Linked DNA regions of Variovorax paradoxus. The protein of the gene in region 3 interacts with the protein of the main gene of each other region in a pairwise test. Links are inferred from orthologs where the notes say so. Each region holds a gene or a part of one and is shown on either strand. Other genes may lie near its edges. The genes, in order: rlmN, QFZ42_RS24035 and ftsZ.

Region 1 (6,542 bases), 2.5 Mb from region 3 along the record:
GGCAGGCCGTGACGCTCGGCACGAACACGCGCAGGCCCAGGGCCTGCAGAATTTCGTTGGCGATCAGCACCTCTTGCGTGCGCGATTCGCCCGGCTGCGGCGTGAGCGACACGCGAATCGTGTCGCCGATGCCTTCTTGCAGCAGGATGGACAGCGCCGTGGCCGAAGCCACCGTGCCCTTGGTGCCCATGCCGGCTTCGGTGAGGCCGAGGTGCAGCGGATAGTCGCAGCGCCTGGCGAGTTCGCGGTAGACCGAAATCAGGTCTTGCACGCCGCTCACCTTGCACGACAGGATGACCTGGTTGCCGGCCATGCCCATCGATTCGGCGAGCTTGGCGGATTCGATGGCCGAGGTGATCAGCGCCTCGTACATCACCTGCTTCGCGTCCCAAGGCTCGGCGCGCTGGCTGTTGATGTCCATCAGGCTGGCGAGCAGTTCCTGGTCGAGGCTGCCCCAGTTGACGCCGATGCGCACCGGCTTGTTCCACCGCATGGCCGCATCGATCATCTGGCCGAACTGGCGGTCGCGCTTGTCGCCCTTGCCCACGTTGCCGGGATTGATGCGGTACTTGCTCAGCGCCTCGGCACAGGCCGGATAGTCGGTGAGCAGGCGGTGGCCGTTGTAGTGGAAGTCGCCGATCAGCGGCACGTCGATGCCCATGCGGTCGAGCTGCTCGCGAATGTAGGGCACCTGGGCCGCGGCTTCCGGCGTGTTGACCGTGATGCGCACCATTTCCGAGCCCGCCACGGCGAGCTCTTTCACCTGGATGGCCGTGCCGATGGCATCGACCGTGTCGGTGTTGGTCATGGACTGCACCCGCACGGGCGCGTCGCCGCCCACCGTGACGATGCGCGCGCCCCAAGCCACCTGCGCCTGGCGCGAGCGGCGCGCCTTGGGCGCCGCCGATTCGATGGGTTGCGGAGTGCAGTCGGTCACGAGGTCACCTCAAAACGCGCCACGCCGCCGCCGCGCGTGACAGGCTTCAGATCGTAGGGCTTTCCGCGCACTTGCACATCGACCGCCGATGCGCGTCCCACCACCACCGACAGCGGCAGCGCGCCCGACAAGCCAACGGTTTCGCCCGCCTGCACGATACGGCGCAGCAACTGCTTGCCGCCGGCTTCGGTGACCGTGACCCAGCAGTCTTCGCGCGCGACGAAGACAAGCGGCTGGCCGCTGCCGGCAGCGGCAGGCGCCGAAACGGTTGCGGAAGCGTTGGCGGCGGGCAAGGCTGTAGCGGGCGGCACACCCGGCGTTGGAATTGTTGCGGTTGCTGCAGGCATCCCGGGCGTTCCCGGTGTGGCTGGGTTTGCGGCCGGTGGGACCGGTGAGACCGGTGCGTTCTCGACCACGGATGCTCCGCCTGGCGCCGATCCCGCCACGGGCGCCTCGGCCACCGAACCTGTGTCGGCCTCGCCGCGTGCCGTCCATCGCGACACCGCCGCACCGATCTGGTCGAAAGCCGACTGCGGCAGCCAGAACAGCACCCCTGCGCCGACCAGCAGCAAAGCGACGACGATCAGCAAGGCGCGCGATGGCAGACCGTTGGAGCGGCTGCCGTTCCAGCGCGGCGTGCCGGAAACGATGTTGCTCTGGAGCGTGCGGTCGGCCGTTGCCAGCGGCGCGCGCTGCGCCCCCGGCAGCTTTGCCAACACGGGAACGGGGTCGATGCGCAAGGCGCGGCAGACGCTGCTTGCCAGGGCCCGGGCAAAGACCGGGTCGGGCAGCGAATCGATATCGTCCGCCTCCAGCGCCATGAGCTTCTGCGGCGGCACCTTGAGGGCCGCGGCCACCATTTCGATATGCAGGCCGTGGGCCTCGCGTGCCTCGCGAAGCATGTCGCCGGCCGTCTTGTGCGTGATGTCGCCTTCCGCAAGCGGCAGTGCCGCGGAAGTGCCGAACTCCGAAACCCGTTCAGTCATTGAAATTCCCGCGCTCGTACGCTATTGCCTCCCGGGACTGCGGAAAGCGCCGTTGCAGTTGCCCCCCCAACTGCGCAACTGCCTCGCGGTTGTTGAGCCGTCGTTCGATCTTGATGCCGAGCCACAGCGTCTCGGCACTGGCCGACGGACTGTTGTTGACACGGCGAATGTAGAACTGCGCACGCGACCATTCTTCGCGTTGCGCCAGCAGCGAGGCCAGATTGAATCCGACCACCGGATTGCCGGCATCGATCTCGTAGGCCTGCATGAGGCTGCGTTCCGCCTCAGGGCGCTGGCCGGCCCTGAGCTGGCAAACGCCCTGCGTCATGAGCGTCTTGGAACGATCGGTGTAGCTCGGCACCGCGAGCGCTTCGGTGAACTGCTGGGCGGCATCGCCAAAGCGGTTCTGCTGGCACAGCAGCCAACCGTAGTTGTGCCGCACATTGGGATCGCGCGGGTTGATCGCAATGGCGCGGCGGAAGCTGTCCTCGGCCATGCCGGCGTCCTCGAGCCGCATGTAGATGAGGCCCCGCAGGCTGTACGCGTCCGCATAGTTGGGATCGGCCACCAGGGCCTGCTTGATCTCGTCGAGCGCTACGGTGGTCTGGCCGTGTTCGAAGTAGCCCGAGGCGAGCTCCATGCGCAGGCGCGCGCGGCGCTGGCGGCTGGTTTCGTCGGACTCGGTCACGATCTCGGCACCCTTGGCCGAGCTGGTGTCGGCCAGGCTGGTGGTGGTGGTTCGCGTATTGACGCAGCCCGCGAGCAGAACAGCCAGAGATGCCACGGCGACACCGGTAAAGCTCGCGGCCAGCAGCCGCCGTGCGCTCGCGGTCGTCATCGAAAAGGCCATGCTCATTAGGTCAGTGCTCCTGGGAGACGGTGGGGGTCTTGCGAACCGGGTGCAAAACGATGGTGCGCTCCGACACGCGGCGCTGGGCCATGCGTTCGGCCGCGCGGGTTCGGTCCTTGACGTCGCCGGCCAGCTGTCCGCAGGCCGCATCGATGTCGTCGCCGCGCGTCTTGCGCACGGTGGTCACGAGGCCGGCCTCGCTCAGCGTCTTGGCAAATGCCAGCACGCGCGGCTGCGGCGAACGCAGCAGACCCGAGGCCGGAAACGGATTGAACGGAATCAGGTTGAACTTGCACGACACGCCATGGGTGCGGACGAGTTCCACCAGCTGCCGCGCATGCTCGGGCTGGTCGTTGACGCCGTCGAGCATGCAGTACTCGAAGGTGATGAAGTCGCGCGGCGCATGCGCCAGGTAGCGCTTGCAGGCCTCGAGCAGTTCGGCGATGGGGTACTTGCGATTGAGCGGCACGAGGTCGTCGCGCAGCGCATCGTTGGGCGCGTGCAGCGACACCGCCATGGCCACCGGGCAATCGGCGCCCAGGCGGTCGATCATCGGCACCACGCCGGAGGTCGACACGGTTACGCGGCGGCGCGACAGCCCATAGGCGTTGTCATCGAGCATGGTGCGCAGCGCGGGCACCAGCGCCGTGTAGTTCTGCAGCGGCTCGCCCATGCCCATCATCACCACGTTGGAAATGACGCGCTCGTCGCGTTTCAGATGCTTGCGCAGGAAGTGTTCGGCAAACCACAGCTGGGCGACGATTTCGCCCGTGCTCAGGTTGCGGCTGAAGCCCTGATGCCCGGTGGAGCAGAAGCGGCACCCCACCGCGCAGCCGGCTTGAGACGACACGCACAACGTGCCGCGGTCGTCTTCGGGAATGAATACGGCTTCGACGGCATTGCCATCGCCGACGTCGAACAGCCACTTGATCGTGCCGTCCTTGGATTCGTGCTGCGTGAGGACCGAAAGGGCCTCGACGCGAGCGGTGGTGGCGAGCTTTTCGCGCAGCGACTTGGCCAGATCGGTCATCTGGGCGAAGTCGCTGGCGCCACGCTGGTGGATCCAGCGGAACAGCTGCGTGGCGCGGAATCGCTTCTCGCCGAGCTTTTCGCAGAACGCAGCCAGCCCCTCGAGATCGAATTCGAGCAGGTTGGCCGTGGTCATGAAATCAGCGGGATATGGCTTCAGCGTGCGTAGACGTTGAGGCCGGCGAAGAAGAAAGCGACTTCGTTCGCTGCGGTTTCGGCGGCGTCCGAACCGTGCACGGCGTTGGCGTCGATGCTGTCGGCGAAGTCGGCGCGGATGGTGCCGGCGGCTGCCTTCTTCGGGTCCGTGGCGCCCATCAGGTCGCGGTTCTTGGCGATGGCGTTCTCGCCTTCGAGCACTTGCACGAACACGGGGCCGGAGATCATGAACTCGACCAGGTCCTTGAAGAACGGACGTTCCTTGTGGACCGAGTAGAACTGCTCGGCTTCGTTGCGCGACAGATGCACCAGCTTGGCGGCGACGACCTTGAGGCCGGCAGCTTCGAAGCGGGAAACGATCTTGCCGATGACGTTCTTGGCAACGGCGTCGGGCTTGATGATGGAGAGGGTACGTTCGATGGCCATTGAAATGCTTCCTGAGCTTTGATTTTGAAGTGGTTTGTCACACCTGCAACAAATATGTTGCACCGTAAGTCGACAAAGCCTCTGATTTTAACCGGCGCGGCCCCCGGGGTTGGTGAAAACCCCGCGAAAGGCTGCGCCGGGCGGCTGGCTTTCAGCGCCCGCGGCGCCGATTTCCGCCTGGGCCGCCCTGGCCGCCGCCGAAGCCGCCCCCGGCCGGACCACCGCCGCGGCGCCCCGGCCCCTGGCGCTGCTCTTTCCGCTGGCGCGAAAAGCTGTCGGCGCCGATGTAGCCGAGCGAGGTCTTCATCGGATCGGGCTGGTTCGCGCCGCTTGGCGGACGTTCCTCACCTTGGCGATTGCCGCCACGGTTGTTGTTGTTGCCGCGGCGCCCCTGCGGCGGCGCGCCTGCATTGCCGCCACCCGCGTTGCCTCCGCCGCCTCGGTTGCCCCGCCCCCCGCGCTCGCCGCGCGGCGGCCGGCCGTCGCCCAGCGGATTCGGAATGGGTGCCTCACGGCCTTCGTCGCGTGGATCGCGCGTGTCGCGCGGCGCTTGCCCGCCGCCACCGCCGCCGGCGTTGCGGTTGCCGCGGCGCTTCTTGTTGCGTCCGTTCCGGCCGCCGCCGGCGCCCTCCTGCCCCCCGGGACCGCGTTGTTGCTGCTGCGGACGCGGTGCGCCGCCGCCCGAGGCCTGGAACAGCGCGCTGATGTCACGCTCGTCGAGTTCCATCCAGGCGCCGCGCTTCAGTCCGCGCGGCAACACCATGGCGCCGTAGCGGATGCGGATCAGGCGGCTGACCGCGTGGCCCACCGATTCGAACAGCCGCCGCACTTCACGGTTGCGGCCTTCGGAAATGGTGACGCGGTACCAGCAGTTCGAGCCTTCGCCGCCGCCCTCTTCGATGGTGCCGAACTGGGCCATGCCGTCTTCGAGGCGCACGCCTTCGAGCAGCTTCTTCTTTTCTTCGGCGCTGAGCGCACCCAGCACGCGCACGGCGTATTCGCGCTCCAGCCCGAAGCGGGGGTGCATCAGCTGGTTGGCCAGGTCGCCGGAGCTGCTGAACAGCAGCAGGCCTTCGGTGTTCAGGTCGAGCCGGCCGACCGATTGCCACTTGCCCTGCTGCAGGCGCGGCAACTTGCGGAACACCGTGGGGCGGTTCTGCGGATCGTCGTGCGTGACGACTTCGCCCACGGGCTTGTGATACGCAATGACGCGCGGCGGGGGCGGTGCGATGCGGTAGCGAATCGGCTTGCCGTTGATCTTGACCTGATCGCCGTACTGGATGCGCTGGCCGATGTGGGCCGGTTCGTTGTTGACCGAGATGCGGCCCTGGAGAATCAGTGCCTCCATTTCGAGCCGCGAACCCAGGCCCGCCTGCGCCAGCACCTTGTGCAGCTTGGGCGAATCGGCTTCCGGCAGCAGCACCCGCTTGAGCGGCGGGACTTCGGGGCTTTCTTCGTCGGCGTCGAACTGGCCCGAAATGACGTCCGCGAAACGGATCGGCTCGGGCGGCAACGCATTGCGCTGCTCGCGTTCGGCGGCGCGGCGCGCGCGGTCGAGGTCGTCCTCTTCCTCGTCGGGCTCTTCTTCTTCGTCGTCTTCTTCGTCGTATTCGGACCGGGCACCCTCTTCTTCCACTCGGCGCTCCTCGCGTTCAGGCGCTGCGGCGGGCGCGGCAGCCTGGACGGGAGCGGCGGGAACGGGAGCAGCAACAGCGGCCGCCTCGGCCGTGGCCTCCTCGACCACCGGCTCGGAGCTTTCGGTTGCTGCTGCCGCGGGTTCGCCGTCTACTGCCTGCTCTGCGGTTTTCTTGCGCCGGGGAGCACGCCGCTTCTTGGGCGCTTCGCCCTCGCCGGCTGCTGCGGCCGGCGCGCCCGCATCGGTGTCCGAAGCCTGGCCGGGCGCTTCCGCCGCTGCGTCTTTTTTCTCGGATTCGGGCTGGACGGGCACGGCGGCCGCGTCGTCGGTGTCGGAGGAGCTCATGAGGTTTTTCCGGGAGAAACAGCGTGGGGATCGGCCTCGTCGGGCGACGGGACTTCGGACTCGAGCGCTGCGGGAGGCTCGACGTCTTGGAGGGCCGGGATTTCTGCGGGCTCTTCGATCGCGTCGGGAGCCGCCGCGTTCTCGGCGAACTGCGCGGCGGCGGCATCGACCGCTTCG
Region 2 (6,638 bases), 730 kb from region 3 along the record:
GGAAACGGTAGCGCTGCGCCGCGAAACGCGCCACCTCCTCGTCGCTCAGGCGGGTGCGGATCGGAATCGAGTCGAAGCTGCGCGAATCTTCGCGCAGGCGCTTGAAGCGGCGGCGGTCGCGCGGCGACACCTCGAGCACCTGCGTCAGGCTGTCGATGGTCTCCTCGACATCGCCCACCTTCGAGGGCGTGATCTCCAGCGTGTAGGCCGAATAGTTCGAGGCCAGCACGATGCCGTTGCGATCGAGGATCAGCCCGCGGTTGGGCACCACAGGCACGATGGCCGTGCGGTTGCTCTCGGCCTGCTCCGCCAGGTCTTCGTGCCGCACCACCTGCAGGTAGACCAATCGTGCGCCGAGCAGTCCGAAGGCGAAGAGCACCGCCATGCCGATCACGATCACGCGGCGCTTGAAGCGTGCGAGGTCGGCGGCAACGTTGCGGATTTCGGTCATGGCGGCGTGAGCTTAGGCGTGTGCAAGTGCGATGGCAAATGCGGCTGCCTCGGGCTTAGAGGGGGCGGTTTTCGTCCGGTTCCGGCGTGCGGCGCTGCGGCGCCAGCAGAAGCGCGGTTGCCAGCGGCCACAGCGCGGCCTCGATGGCCGGGGAGATGAGCACCGTCCAGCCCGGGAACACGCCGCCGCCGATCAGGCGCGTGACCACCTCGATGAACTGAGACAGCGCGAAGAGCGGCAGCACCTGCAGCGCCTGCGACGCCACCGGATACCAGAGCAGGCGCCGGTGGATGGTGATCGCGAAGAAGCCCAGCGTGGTGTAGGACAGCGCATGCTGGCCCAGCATGGACGCCTGGTGCACGTCCATGCACAGGCCGAAGACGAAGGCCGCGCCAATGCCCACGCGCATCGGCTGGTGCACGCCCCAGAACACGATGGCCAGCGCAAGCAGGTCGGGCATCCACGCGGCGCGGCCGATCGGAATCATGTTGATGAGCAGCGCCACCACGAGGCTCGACCACATGAAGAGCGGGCTGACGGGCAGCAGGAGCTGCTGCTGGCCGGGGCGTTTGATCATCGGGCGCGCTCCGCGGGTTTCTTGTCGGCCTTGTCGGTTTTCGCGGCCGGCTTGGACTCTGGCTTCTTGCGCGCTGCGGCGGTGGGTGCCGCAGGCGGTGCCGAGGGCGCGCCCGTGGGCGCCAGAACCAGCACGTAGCGCGCGGCCGTCACGCGAGCCAGCGGCACGCAGTAGATGCGCGCAAAGGCGGAGTCGGCGCGCCGCTCGATGCGCTCGATCTTCGCGACCGGCAGGCCGGGCGGATAGACGCCGTCGACGCCGCTGGTGGAGAGCAGGTCGCCCTCCTGCAGATCGGCATTGGCGGCCATGAAACGCAGCTCCAGCCCGGCGCCGTGCGCCGACGCGTCGCCGAAGGCCACGCTGCGCACGCCGGTGCGGGTGTTCTGAACCGGAATGGAAAGGTCGCGGTCGATGACCAGCGTGACCTCGCTCGTGAAGGGCTGCACCTGCGTCACCTGGCCGAGCACGCCGTAGGCGTCGATCACCGGAGAGCCGGCCGCCACGCCCTGCGTGAGCCCCTGGTCGATGACGATCTTGCGCGTGTACGGGTCCGCGGCGTCATAAAGCACTTCGGCCGCGCGGCCCGGCGCCTGGGTGGTCTGGCGAAGCTCGAGCAGCGAGCGCAGCCGCGCGTTGTCCTGCGCGAGCGTGTCGGCCTGGCTCGCGCGCTCGGCCTGCGCCATGAGCGCCTTGCGGGCTTCCTGCTCGTCGCGCTGGGCCTTTTGAAGGTCTTCGAAGTAGCGGCTGCCGCCGACCACCATCTGCACCGGCTTGAGCGCGACCCATTGCACCGGATAGAGCATCGCGCCCACGGCCGTGCGGATGGGCTGCACAAGGCGGAAGCGCGCATCGGCCACCATCAGGAACAGCGCGAGCGCGCCGAAAAAAATCAGCTTGCTCAGGGCCGACTGCCCCTGATTGAACAGGGGCGGGGCTGTGCGATCGAGCGTGCCCAAGGGCATGGTTCAGACCTGGCTGTGCAACGTCAGATGGCAAAAAGGCCGGCCTGCACACGCAGAGCCGGCCGATGATGGCGGTGGCGCATTCACTCGCTCGTGAAGATGCTTCCCAAGCGGTCCATGCGCTCGAGGGCAATGCCGCAACCGCGCACCACGCAGGTCAGCGGATCTTCGGCCACCAGCACCGGCAGGCCGGTTTCCTCGGCCAGCAGGCGGTCGAGGTCGCGCAGCAGCGCGCCGCCGCCGGTCAGCATCATGCCGCGCTCGGCGATGTCGGCGCCCAGTTCGGGCGGCGTCTGTTCCAGCGCGTTCTTCACGGCCGAGACGATGTTGTTGAGCGGATCGGTCAGGGCTTCCAGCACTTCGTTGCTGCTGATGGTGAAGCTGCGCGGCACGCCTTCGGAAAGGTTACGGCCCTTGACTTCCATTTCCTTGACTTCGGAGCCCGGGAAGGCCGAGCCGATGTTCTTCTTGATGACCTCGGCCGTCGGCTCGCCGATCAGCATGCCGTAGTTGCGGCGGATGTAGTTGATGATGGCTTCGTCGAAGCGGTCGCCACCGACGCGCACGGAGCCCTTGTAGACCATGCCGCCCAGGCTGATGACGCCCACTTCGGTGGTACCGCCGCCGATGTCGACCACCATCGAGCCCGACGCCTCGCTGACCGGCAGGCCGGCACCGATGGCCGCGGCCATCGGTTCCTCGATGAGATAGACGGAAGTGGCACCCGCCGCCTCGGCCGCGTCCTTGATGGCGCGGCGCTCGACCTGGGTGGAGCCGCAGGGCACGCAGATGATGATGCGCGGGCTCGGCGTGAGCAGCGTGCGCGGGTGCACCATCTTGATGAACTGCTTGATCATCTGCTCGGTGATCACGAAGTCGGCAATCACGCCGTCCTTCATCGGGCGGATCGCCTCGATGTTGCCGGGCACCTTGCCCAGCATGGCCTTGGCTTCGCGGCCGACGGCCTGGATCACCTTCTTGCCGTGGGGGCCGCCTTCGTGGCGGATGGCGACCACTGAGGGCTCGTCCAGCACGATGCCCTTGTTGCGGGCAAAGATCAGTGTGTTGGCGGTGCCGAGATCGATCGCGAGGTCGGTGGAAAAGTACCGACGGAAAGCTCCAAACATGTGCGGAATCCTCTGGAGCACGCCTGCGCGTCGGCAGGTCGTCGCTCTGTTTTTGGTCGTTTGACGGGGTGAATTGATCGTTTTTGGCGCAAAAGCCGGCGCGTTCGCGGGGGTTGCGGCAAAGGCGGGATAATACCTGAATCCCCCTCTGAATCCCGTGTTAGCACCCCGTTGGGCGTGCGATTACTTCCGGTTTTTCGACCGGTTCGACCCATGTCACTTTCCGCTTCAGATATTGCACGCATTGCCTCGCTGGCAAGGCTGCAGCTCGCTTCCGACGAAAGCGAGCGCATGCTCAGCCAGATCAACGGCTTTTTTGATTTAGTCGAACGTATGCGTTCGGTCGACACCGCCGGCGTCGAGCCCCTGGCCCATCCGGTGGCGGCCATCGAGGACATCACACTGCGTTTGCGCGACGACGTGGTGAGCGAGCCCAACAACCGCGAAGCCAATCAGAAGAGCGCCCCGGCCGTCGAAGCCGGGCTGTTCCTCGTGCCGAAGGTGATCGAATGAGCGCCGCCGGACCGCTCCAAGGCGCGAAGGCCCCCTCGGGGGGCAGCGCAGCACACAACGTGGCAAGCGTGGGGGTACCGCAATGAGCGGCGAATTGCATCAGATGGGCGTGGTCGCTCTGGCCAAGGCTCTGGCCGAGCGCAAGGTTTCGGCCGTCGAAGCTTCCCAAGCTTTCCTGAGCCGCATGAAGGCCCACGAATCGCTTGGTACTTTTGTCGACGTGAACGAGGAAGTCACGCTGGCCCAGGCCCGCGCGGCCGACGCGCAAATCGCCTCCGGCACCGCACCCGCGCTGGCCGGCGTGCCGATTGCGCACAAGGACATCTTCGTCACCACCGATTTCGCCACCACCGCCGGCTCGAAGATGCTCGCGGGCTACCGCTCGCCGTTCGATGCCACCGTGGTGCGCCGGCTGGCCGAAGCCGGCGCGGTCACGCTCGGCAAGCTGAGCTGCGACGAATTCGCGATGGGCTCGGCCAACGAGAACGTCGCCGTGCCCGCCGTGGGCCACGACACCGCCGTGCCGGTGCAAAACCCCTGGAACCGCGAGCGCATTCCGGGCGGCTCCTCGGGTGCCAGCGCGGCCGCCGTGGCGGCACGCCTCGCACCCGCGGCCACCGGCACCGATACCGGCGGCTCGATCCGCCAGCCGGCCTCGTTCTGCGGCGTGACGGGCATCAAGCCGACCTACGGCCGCGCCTCGCGCTACGGCATGGTGGCCTTCGCGTCGAGCCTCGACCAGGCCGGCCCGATGGCGCGCTCGGCCGAAGACTGCGCGCTGCTGCTGTCGGCCTTCTGCGGTCCCGACCTCGACCGCGATTCGACATCGCTCGACAAGCCCGCCGAGAACTTCGGCCGCTCGCTGAACGACTCGCTCGAGGGCCTGCGCATCGGCGTGCCGAAGGAGTTCTTCGGCGAAGGCGTGGCGCCCGGCGTGCGCGCCGCCGTCGATGCGGCGCTCGCGCAGTACGAGAAGCTCGGCGCCAGGCGTGTCGAAGTGAGCCTGCCGCGCACCGAACTGTCGATTCCCGTGTACTACATCCTCGCGGCGGCCGAGGCCTCGAGCAACCTGAGCCGCTTCGACGGTGTCAAGTTCGGCCACCGCGCGAAACAGTACAAAGACCTCGGCGACATGTACGAGCGCACGCGCGCCGAAGGCTTCGGCGACGAGGTGAAACGCCGCATCATGATCGGCACCTACGTGCTGTCGCACGGCTACTACGACGCGTACTACCTGCAGGCGCAAAAGGTGCGCCGCATGATCGCGGACGACTTCCAGCAGGCCTTCAAGCAGTGCGACGTGATCGCCGGCCCCGCCGCGCCGACCACCGCCTGGAAAATCGGCGAGCACGGCGACGACCCGGTGGCCGACTACCTCGCCGACATCTTCACGCTGCCCGCATCGCTCGCCGGCCTGCCCGGCATGAGCGTGCCCGCGGGCTTCGATACAGGCATGCCCGTGGGACTGCAGTTGATCGGCAACTACTTCGGCGAAGCGAAGCTGCTGAACGCAGCGCACCGCTTCCAGCAAGCCACCGACTGGCACATGCGCACGCCCGAGGGCTTTTGAGATGAGCGACCCCGTGAACACATTCGAAGCACAACAACAAGGCCGCCCGACCGGCCCGCTGGTGCGCGGCTATGAAGTCATCATCGGCTTCGAGACGCACGCGCAGCTGTCGACCGCCAGCAAAATCTTCAGCCGCGCCTCTACCGCCTTTGGCGCCGAGCCCAACACGCAGGCCTGCGCGGTCGATCTGGCGCTGCCCGGCACGCTGCCGGTGATGAACAAGGGCGCGGTCGAGCGCGCCATCAAGCTCGGCCTCGCGCTCGGCTCGCACATTGCGCCGCGCAGCGTGTTCGCTCGCAAGAACTATTTCTATCCCGACCTGCCCAAGGGCTACCAGATCAGCCAGTTCGAGATTCCGGTCGTGCAGGGCGGCGCGGTCTCCTTCTTCCTCGGCGAAGAAAAGAAGACCGTGCGCCTGGTGCGCGCCCACCTCGAGGAAGACGCGGGCAAGTCGCTGCACGAAGACTTCATCGGCCAGAGCGGCATCGACCTGAACCGCGCCGGCACGCCGCTGCTCGAGATCGTGACCGAGCCCGACATGCGCTCCACCGCCGAGGCCGTGGCCTATGCGCGTGAGCTGCACAAGATCGTCACCTGGATCGGCATCTGCGACGGCAACATGCAGGAAGGCAGCTTCCGCTGCGACGCCAACGTGTCGGTGCGCAAGCCCGGCGAGAAGCTCGGCACGCGGCGCGAGATCAAGAACCTGAACAGCTTCAAGTTCATGCAGCAGGCCATCGACTACGAGATCAACTCGCAGATCAACGAGCTCGAGGACGGCCGCAAGATCGAACAGGCCACCGTGCTGTTCGACCCCGACACTGGCGAGACGCGCACCATGCGCACCAAGGAAGACGCGGCCGATTACCGCTACTTTCCCGACCCGGACCTGCCACCGCTCGCCATCGAGCCCGAATGGATCGAGCGCGTGCGCACCACCATGCCCGAACTGCCGCGCGCCATGGCCGAGCGCTACGTGCGCGACCACGGCATGTCGGAATACGACGCGGCGCAGCTCACGCAGAGCCCGGCGCTCGCGCGCTACTTCGATGAAGCGGTGAAGGCCGGCGCAACGCCCAAGCTCGCGAGCAACTGGATCACCGGCGAGATGGCGCGCCGCCTGAACGCGCAGGAAATCGGCATCGAAGCCGCACCGGTCACGGCACAGCAGCTCGCCCAGCTGGTGCAACGCGTCGCCGACGGCACGCTGCCCAACAACGCGGCGCGCCAGGTGTTCGATGCCCTGTGGACCGGCGAAGGCAGCGATGTCGACGCGATCATCGAAGCCAAGGACCTGAAGCCGATGAACGATACCGGCGCGCTCGACAAGATCCTGGACGAAGTCATCGCCAAGAACCAGAAGAACGTCGACGAGTACCGCGCCGGCAAGGAAAAGGCGCTGAACGGCCTCGTGGGCCAGGTGATGAAGGCCAGCGGC
Region 3 (6,722 bases):
AGGGGAGTACCCGGTGGCCTGTGCACGCGCCCTGAACAAGAGCGCCTAGAACGCAGCCACCAACAACAGCGCGCAACAAAAAACTGACATGAACCAGTTCCTGCGCAGCCTCACGCCGACGCAACAAGTCGCGGCCCTCTTCCTCATCGTCTTCGGCCTGCTCGTCGTCGCGAGCACCACGGCACTCTTCCTGAGCTTCAGGGAACGCCGCAACCCCGTGCACGACGCCACCTGGCAAGCCGAGCTCGCCCATTACCGCAAGTTGCTGGGCACCACCTGGTTCATGGTGGTCGTGTTCTGGGTCGGCTGGGCACTCGGCGAAACGGTGGCCACCGTCCTGTTCGCGCTCATCGCCTTCTTTGCGCTGCGTGAGTTCATCACGCTCTCACCCACACGACGCGGAGACCACCGCAGCCTGATCCTGGCCTTTTTCGTGGTGCTGCCGATCCAGTTCTGGCTCGTAGGCACCGCGCGCTTCGACCTGTTCACCGTGTTCATTCCGGTCTACGTGTTCCTCGCGATTCCGGTCGCCAGCGCACTCGCCGACGACTCCAGCCACTTTCTCGAGCGCAACGCCAAGCTGCAGTGGGGCATCATGGTCTGTGTCTACGGCATGAGCCACGTGCCGGCGCTGCTGCTGCTGAGCTTTCCGGGCTACGAAGGCAAGAGCGCCTTTCTCGTGTTCTTCCTGGTGTTCGTGGTGCAGACCTCGGTGCTGGTGCAGCACGTGATCTCGCGCCGCACGCAGCGCAAGCCCTTCGCGCCCAATGTGAGCCGCAGCTTCAACTGGACCAGCTGGGGCATCGGCATCGTGGTCGCCAGCCTGGTGGGCGCGCTGTTCTCGTTCATCACGCCCTTCAAGTTCGGCCAAGCGCTCGCCGTGTCCATCATCGCCTGCGTTGCGGGATCGATGGGGCACCTCGTGATGAAGGCGCTCAAGCGCGACCGCGGCATTCCGAACTGGGGCAAGAAAGGCGCGGGCGTGACCGGCGCCAACGGCCTGCTCGACCGTGTGGACGCGCTGTGCTTCGCCGCGCCCATCTTCTTCCACTCGATCCGTTGGTACTTCAACCTCTGACATGCGCATTCTCGGCATCGACCCCGGCTTGACCACCACCGGCTTCGGCGTGGTGGATGCGGATGGCCATGCGCTGCGCTACGTGGCGAGCGGCACCATCAGCACCCGGCACCTGGGCACCGGCAATCTGCCGGCACGCCTCAAGGTGCTGTTCGACGGCATCGGCGAAATTGCCGAGCGCTACCAGCCCGATGCGTCGGCCGTCGAAATCATTTTCGTCAACGTCAACCCGCAGTCGACACTGCTGCTGGGCCAGGCCCGCGGTGCCTGCGTGACCTCGCTGGTGAACAGCAAGCTCACGGTGGCGGAATACACCGCGCTGCAAATGAAGAAAGCGGTGGCCGGCCATGGCCAGGCCGCCAAGGCGCAGGTGCAAGAGATGGTGAAGCGCCTGCTCGATCTGCCGGGTCTGCCCGGTGCCGACGCGGCCGACGCGCTCGGCATTGCCATCACGCATGCGCAGGTGGGCCGGTCGATGGCACGGTTGGCCGAGGCGGCCGAGCTGTCGAAGACACACGCCGGCACCTACCGGCAAGGTCGTTCGAGGTAGCGCCCTTTCAGGCTCTCGTTGGCCGGCCGCGAAGCCTGCGAGCCTAAGCCACCCGTTCGGCGATCAGGACGGCAAAGAAGCCGAACGCCGCAAGCAGGGTCCACTTGAGCACGATCCAGCCGAAGTGCCGGTACTTGACCTGCCCCGTTCCTGCATAGAAGGCGAACGACACGCCGGCCACCAGCAGAAGCAGCAGGATGGCCCAGCGGAAGACAAGCATCGCCGAAAAGGAGGCTTGCCTACCAGGCCCGCGCCACTTCGCCGAAACCGCGCGGTGCGCGCTTCTCGTCTTCGAAGGTCACGACCTCGTAGGCGTCGCTGTTCGCCAGCAGCTCGCGCAGCAGCTTGTTGTTGAGCGCATGGCCCGATCGGAATGCGGTGTAGGCCGCGAGCAGCGGCTTGCCGATGATGTACAGGTCGCCCATGGCGTCGAGGATCTTGTGCTTCACGAACTCGTCGTCGTAGCGCAGACCGCCGGCATTGAGCACCTTGGTGTCGTCCATCACGATGGCGTTGTCGAGCCCGCCGCCGAGCGCCAGGCCCTTGCTGCGCATGTACTCGACTTCCTTCGTGAAGCCGAAGGTGCGGGCGCGCGCGATGTCGCGGCTGTATGAATCGGTGCCGAGGTCGAACTCCACGCGCTGGCCGGTGGAATTGACCACGCGGTGATCGAAGTCGATTTCGAAGCTCAACTTGTAGCCGTGGTATGGCTCCAGGCTGGCCCACTTCTCGTTGGCGCCCTCGCCCTCGCGCACCTCGACCTTGCGGGTCACGCGAATGAAACGGCGCGGCGCCTTCTGCAGTTCGATGCCCGCGCTTTGCAGCAGGAACACGAACGAAGAGGCCGACCCGTCGAGGATCGGCACTTCGTCGGCCGTGATATCGATGTAGAGGTTGTCGATGCCGAGACCCGCGCAGGCCGACATCAGGTGCTCGACCGTCTGCACCTTCGCTCCGCCCGTCGAGACCGTGGAAGCCAGGCGCGTGTCGGTCACCGCTTCGGCCGTCATGCGGATGTCGACCGGCTCGGGCAGGTCGACGCGCCGGAACACGATGCCGGTGTCCGCCGGAGCGGGGCGCAGCGTGAGTTCCACGCGTTGGCCGCTGTGAAGCCCCACGCCCACGGCGCGGCTGATCGACTTGAGGGTTCGTTGTTGCAGCACGCCCGCGATTTTAGGCGCGCGGCGCGCGTGGCGGCCTATGCCCCTCGCTATGGCACCGATAGACATAGGTTCTATTTCAAGCGCCCACGATGGACGCAAGGGGCACGAAGCGAACGCAGCGCCTAGGGCCGGCGGAAGTCCCTTTCAGGTCTTCCCCGTCACCCCTTGCGAACCTTCGTGCCCTCTGCGTTCGGTGGCCTGGCGTCAGTCGGCCTGACGGCGCAGGAATGCAGGAATCTCGAAATCGTCCATGCCACCCGACGACAGCGCATCGACCTTGGCCGCAGCCATCGTGCGGTTGGTGCGCCACACGCTGGGCACCGCCATGCCGTCGTAGTTCGGCTGGCTGGTGTGGCCGTGGCCGGCATGGCCGGTACCGCCGAGCGTGGGCACGTGGAACGGGATGTTGTCGGTGCCGGTACGGATCACTTCGAGCGTCGGAGCCTGACGGCGTGCGTCGGCGCGCGACAGGCCGGTGGCGACCACGGTCACGCGCATTTCGTCGCCGAGGCTTTCGTCGTAGGCGGCGCCGTAGATCACGTGCGCATCGGGCGAGGCGTAGGCGCGGATGGTGTTCATCGCGAGCTTCGACTCGTTGAGCTTCAGCGAACCCTTCGATGCCGTCACCAGCACCAGCACGCCCTTGGCACCCGAGAGGTCGATGCCTTCGAGCAGCGGGCAGGCCACGGCCTGCTCGGCAGCGATGCGCGCGCGGTCCGGGCCTGCGGCCGCGGCCGTGCCCATCATGGCCTTGCCCGGTTCGCCCATCACGGTGCGCACGTCTTCGAAGTCGACGTTCACGCCGCCGTACTCGTTGATGATTTCCGAGATGCCGCCCACGGCGTTCTTGAGCACGTCGTTGGCATGTGCGAAGGCTTCGTCCTGGGTGATGTCCTCGCCCAGCACGTCGAGCAGCTTCTCGTTGAGCACCACGATCAGCGAATCGACGTTCGCCTCGAGCTCGGCCAGGCCGGCGTCAGCGTTGGTCATGCGGCGGCCGCCTTCCCAGTCGAAGGGCTTGGTCACCACGCCCACGGTGAGGATGCCCATTTCCTTCGCGACACGCGCGATCACGGGTGCGGCGCCGGTGCCGGTGCCGCCGCCCATGCCGGCCGTGATGAACAGCATGTGCGCGCCGTCGATGGCCGCGCGGATGTCGTCCACCGCGAGTTCGGCCGCTTCACGGCCCTTGTCGGGCTTGCTGCCGGCGCCCAGGCCGCTGGTGCCCAGCTGGATGTTCTTGTGCGCGTTGCTGCGCTGGAGCGCCTGCGCATCGGTGTTGGCGCAGACGAACTGAACGCCCTGCACGCCACGCTCCATCATGTGCGCGACGGCATTGCCGCCGCCACCGCCGACGCCGATCACCTTGATCTGAGTGCCTTGGTTGAATTCTTCGACTTCGATCATTTCGATGGTCATTTCTAACTCCTTGAATTTGCAGTTGCCGTTGTGTATCTATGAATTTTTTAAGTGTCTTGACGAGTTCAACGAAGTTGTCGTCGCGATGGTGGACCTGTGCGCCGCCATCGCTCGTTGAAATGCAAGGGCGGACCGCCGCGTGCGAGCCAGAGTGAGGAGTGATTCATGGTCAGAAGTTCCCCACGATGAAGTCCTTGAAACGTCCGAACGCAGTCTTTACGGATCCGTTCTTCTGCGCGACCTTGAAGCCGCGCATGCGTGCGAAGCGAGCCTCTTCGAGCAAGCCCATCACGGTGGCCGCGCGCGGCTGCGCCACCATGTCGGACAGCGCGCTCGAATACTTCGGAATGCCCCGGCGCACCGGCTTCAGGAAGATGTCTTCGCCGAGCTCGACCATGCCGGGCATCACTGCGCTGCCGCCGGTCAGCACCACGCCCGAGGACAGCACCTCTTCGTAGCCCGATTCGCGCACCACCTGCTGCACCAGCGAGAAGATTTCCTCGATGCGCGGCTCGATCACGCCCGCCAGCGCCTGCTTGCTCAGCATGCGCGGGCCGCGGTCGCCGAGGCCGGGCACTTCCACCTGCTGGTCGGGGTCGGCGAGCAATTGCTTGGCGTAGCCGCTCTCGACCTTGATGTCTTCCGCGTCCTTGGTGGGCGTACGCAGCGCCATCGCGATGTCGCTGGTGATGAGGTCGCCCGCAATCGGGATCACCGCCGTGTGGCGGATGGCGCCGTTGGTGAAGATGGCCACGTCGGTGGTGCCCGCGCCGATGTCGACCAGCACCACGCCGAGCTCGCGCTCGTCTTCGGTCAGCACCGCCTGGCTCGAAGCCAGCGGGTTCAGCATCAGCTGGTCGACCTCGAGGCCGCAGCGGCGCACACACTTGATGATGTTCTCGGCCGCGCTCTGCGCCCCGGTCACGATGTGCACCTTGGCCTCGAGCCGCATGCCGCTCATGCCGATCGGCTCCTTCACGTCCTGTCCGTCGATCACGAATTCCTGCGGCTCCACCAGCAGCAGGCGCTGGTCGCTCGAGATGTTGATCGCGCGCGCGGTTTCCACCACGCGGGCCACGTCGGCCGGCGTGACTTCCTTGTCCTTCACCGCCACCATGCCGCTCGAATTGATGCCGCGGATGTGGCTGCCGGTAATGCCCGTGTAGACGCGGCTGATCTTGCAGTCGGCCATCAGTTCGGCCTCCTTCAAGGCCTGCTGGATGCTCTGCACGGTGGCGTCGATGTTCACCACCACGCCGCGCTTCAGGCCGTTGCTCGGCGCGATGCCGAGCCCGGCGAGCTTGAGTTCGCCGCCGGGCAGCACCTCGGCCACCACCACCATGACCTTGGCGGTGCCGATGTCAAGTCCTACGACCAGGTCTTTGTATTCTTTGGGCATTGAATGTCCTCGGTATTCGCTTCTATTTATTTCTTCTTGGTCTTCGGGTCGGTAACGACCGTGGTGACGCCACGAAGGCGCAGCGCATAGGCATCGTTGTGGCGCAGGTCGGCCCCTTCGATGTCCGCCGCGGTGCGGTGGTATTGGCCCGCGACCTGGGTCACGGTTTTCAGGAAACGTTGCGCGCGGGCGGCCACTTCCTCGGGCTGGCCGCGGCCAAGCTCGATTTCGGCGCCGCTGCTCAGCACCACCTTCCAACTGCCCCGGCTCGAGAGCGTGAGCTCGTCGACGCCGAAGTCGTAGGGCTGGAAGATCGGCGCGATCACGCGGTACATGCCCAGCACCTGGCCGGCCTGCTCGATGGGACCGTCGAGCCGCGGCAAGCGGTCGTCCACCTCGGCCACGTTGGCTTCGAACACGTCGCCGAAGCCGTTGATCAGCTTCGAGCCTGCGTCGTCGCCCCAGTTGGCCACCGGCACCTGCTCGGTCAGCGTGACGCGCAGCTTGTCCGGAAACTCGCGCCGCACCACCGCCTTGCGCACCCAGGGCACCGACTCGAACGCCGTTCTCGCGCGGGCGAGATCGACCGTGAAGAAGTTGCCCGAGAGCTGAGGTGCCACATTCGCGCGCAGCGTCACTTCGTTGTTGTGCGTCACGTCTCCGTCGACCTTGATTCCGCCGATGGGAAAGAAAGGCTGGCGCAGCACCCACCACGCGCCCGCCGCCAGCAGCATGAGCGCCACCACCGCGAACGCAAGGTTCGAGACGATGTTCATGAGCTTGACGTCGAAAGGCGCCTGGATGCTGTCGGCCATGGCTATTGCGCTCCTCCCGTGGCATCCAGCGAAGCCGAGGCCAGCACGCGCAGGCACAGGTCTTCGTAGGCAATGCCCGATGCGCGCGCCGACATCGGCACCAGCGAGTGGCTGGTCATGCCGGGCGAGGTGTTCATCTCGAGCAGGAAAGGCTTGCGGTCGCTCGCGCGAATCATCACGTCGGCGCGGCCCCAGCCGCGGCAGCCGAGCGTGTGGTACGCGGCCAGCGTGATGCGCTGGATCTCGTGCTCCTCGGCCTGGGGCAGGCCGCTCGGGCAGTGGTACTTCACGTCGTCGG

What was found.
Region 1: the proteins of ftsZ (region 3) and rlmN interact in binary tests that used the Escherichia coli proteins (3 or more experiments, as listed by UniProt). The link is inferred for Variovorax paradoxus from one-to-one orthologs.
Region 2: the proteins of ftsZ (region 3) and QFZ42_RS24035 interact in binary tests that used the Escherichia coli proteins (3 or more experiments, as listed by UniProt). The link is inferred for Variovorax paradoxus from one-to-one orthologs.

The regions. Positions count from the first base shown.
Region 1 is NZ_JAUSXG010000001.1:1,825,849-1,832,390, reverse strand. What follows is about bases 1,862-4,655. They hold rlmN (23S rRNA (adenine(2503)-C(2))-methyltransferase RlmN), read right to left. Parts: upstream 3,939-4,655; coding sequence 2,784-3,938; downstream 1,862-2,783. Other genes in these bases: QFZ42_RS08440 (pseudouridine synthase), read right to left, coding at 4,536-4,655; ndk (nucleoside-diphosphate kinase), read right to left, coding at 3,959-4,384; pilW (type IV pilus biogenesis/stability protein PilW), read right to left, coding at 1,916-2,779; QFZ42_RS08460 (helix-turn-helix domain-containing protein), read right to left, coding at 1,862-1,923. Also shown: ispG (flavodoxin-dependent (E)-4-hydroxy-3-methylbut-2-enyl-diphosphate synthase), read right to left, coding at 1-937; more of QFZ42_RS08460, read right to left, coding at 934-1,861; more of QFZ42_RS08440, read right to left, coding at 4,656-6,365; SMC-Scp complex subunit ScpB, read right to left, coding at 6,362-6,542.
Region 2 is NZ_JAUSXG010000001.1:5,051,248-5,057,885, forward strand. What follows is about bases 1,096-3,985. They hold QFZ42_RS24035 (rod shape-determining protein), read right to left. Parts: upstream 3,118-3,985; coding sequence 2,074-3,117; downstream 1,096-2,073. Other genes in these bases: mreC (rod shape-determining protein MreC), read right to left, coding at 1,096-1,990; gatC (Asp-tRNA(Asn)/Glu-tRNA(Gln) amidotransferase subunit GatC), read left to right, coding at 3,331-3,630; gatA (Asp-tRNA(Asn)/Glu-tRNA(Gln) amidotransferase subunit GatA), read left to right, coding at 3,713-3,985. In the rest of the region: mrdA (penicillin-binding protein 2), read right to left, coding at 1-451; rod shape-determining protein MreD, read right to left, coding at 507-1,028; more of mreC, read right to left, coding at 1,025-1,095; more of gatA, read left to right, coding at 3,986-5,200; Asp-tRNA(Asn)/Glu-tRNA(Gln) amidotransferase subunit GatB, read left to right, coding at 5,202-6,638. UniProt on the Escherichia coli protein: Forms membrane-associated dynamic filaments that are essential for cell shape determination. Acts by regulating cell wall synthesis and cell elongation, and thus cell shape.
Region 3 is NZ_JAUSXG010000001.1:4,315,917-4,322,638, forward strand. What follows is about bases 2,104-5,077. They hold ftsZ (cell division protein FtsZ), read right to left. Parts: upstream 4,211-5,077; coding sequence 2,996-4,210; downstream 2,104-2,995. Other genes in these bases: lpxC (UDP-3-O-acyl-N-acetylglucosamine deacetylase), read right to left, coding at 2,104-2,791; ftsA (cell division protein FtsA), read right to left, coding at 4,380-5,077. Also shown: QFZ42_RS20720 (phosphatidate cytidylyltransferase), read left to right, coding at 89-1,078; crossover junction endodeoxyribonuclease RuvC, read left to right, coding at 1,080-1,628; QFZ42_RS20730 (hypothetical protein), read right to left, coding at 1,672-1,848; more of lpxC, read right to left, coding at 1,868-2,103; more of ftsA, read right to left, coding at 5,078-5,609; QFZ42_RS20750 (cell division protein FtsQ/DivIB), read right to left, coding at 5,636-6,424; QFZ42_RS20755 (D-alanine--D-alanine ligase), read right to left, coding at 6,427-6,722. UniProt on the Escherichia coli protein: Essential cell division protein that forms a contractile ring structure (Z ring) at the future cell division site. The regulation of the ring assembly controls the timing and the location of cell division.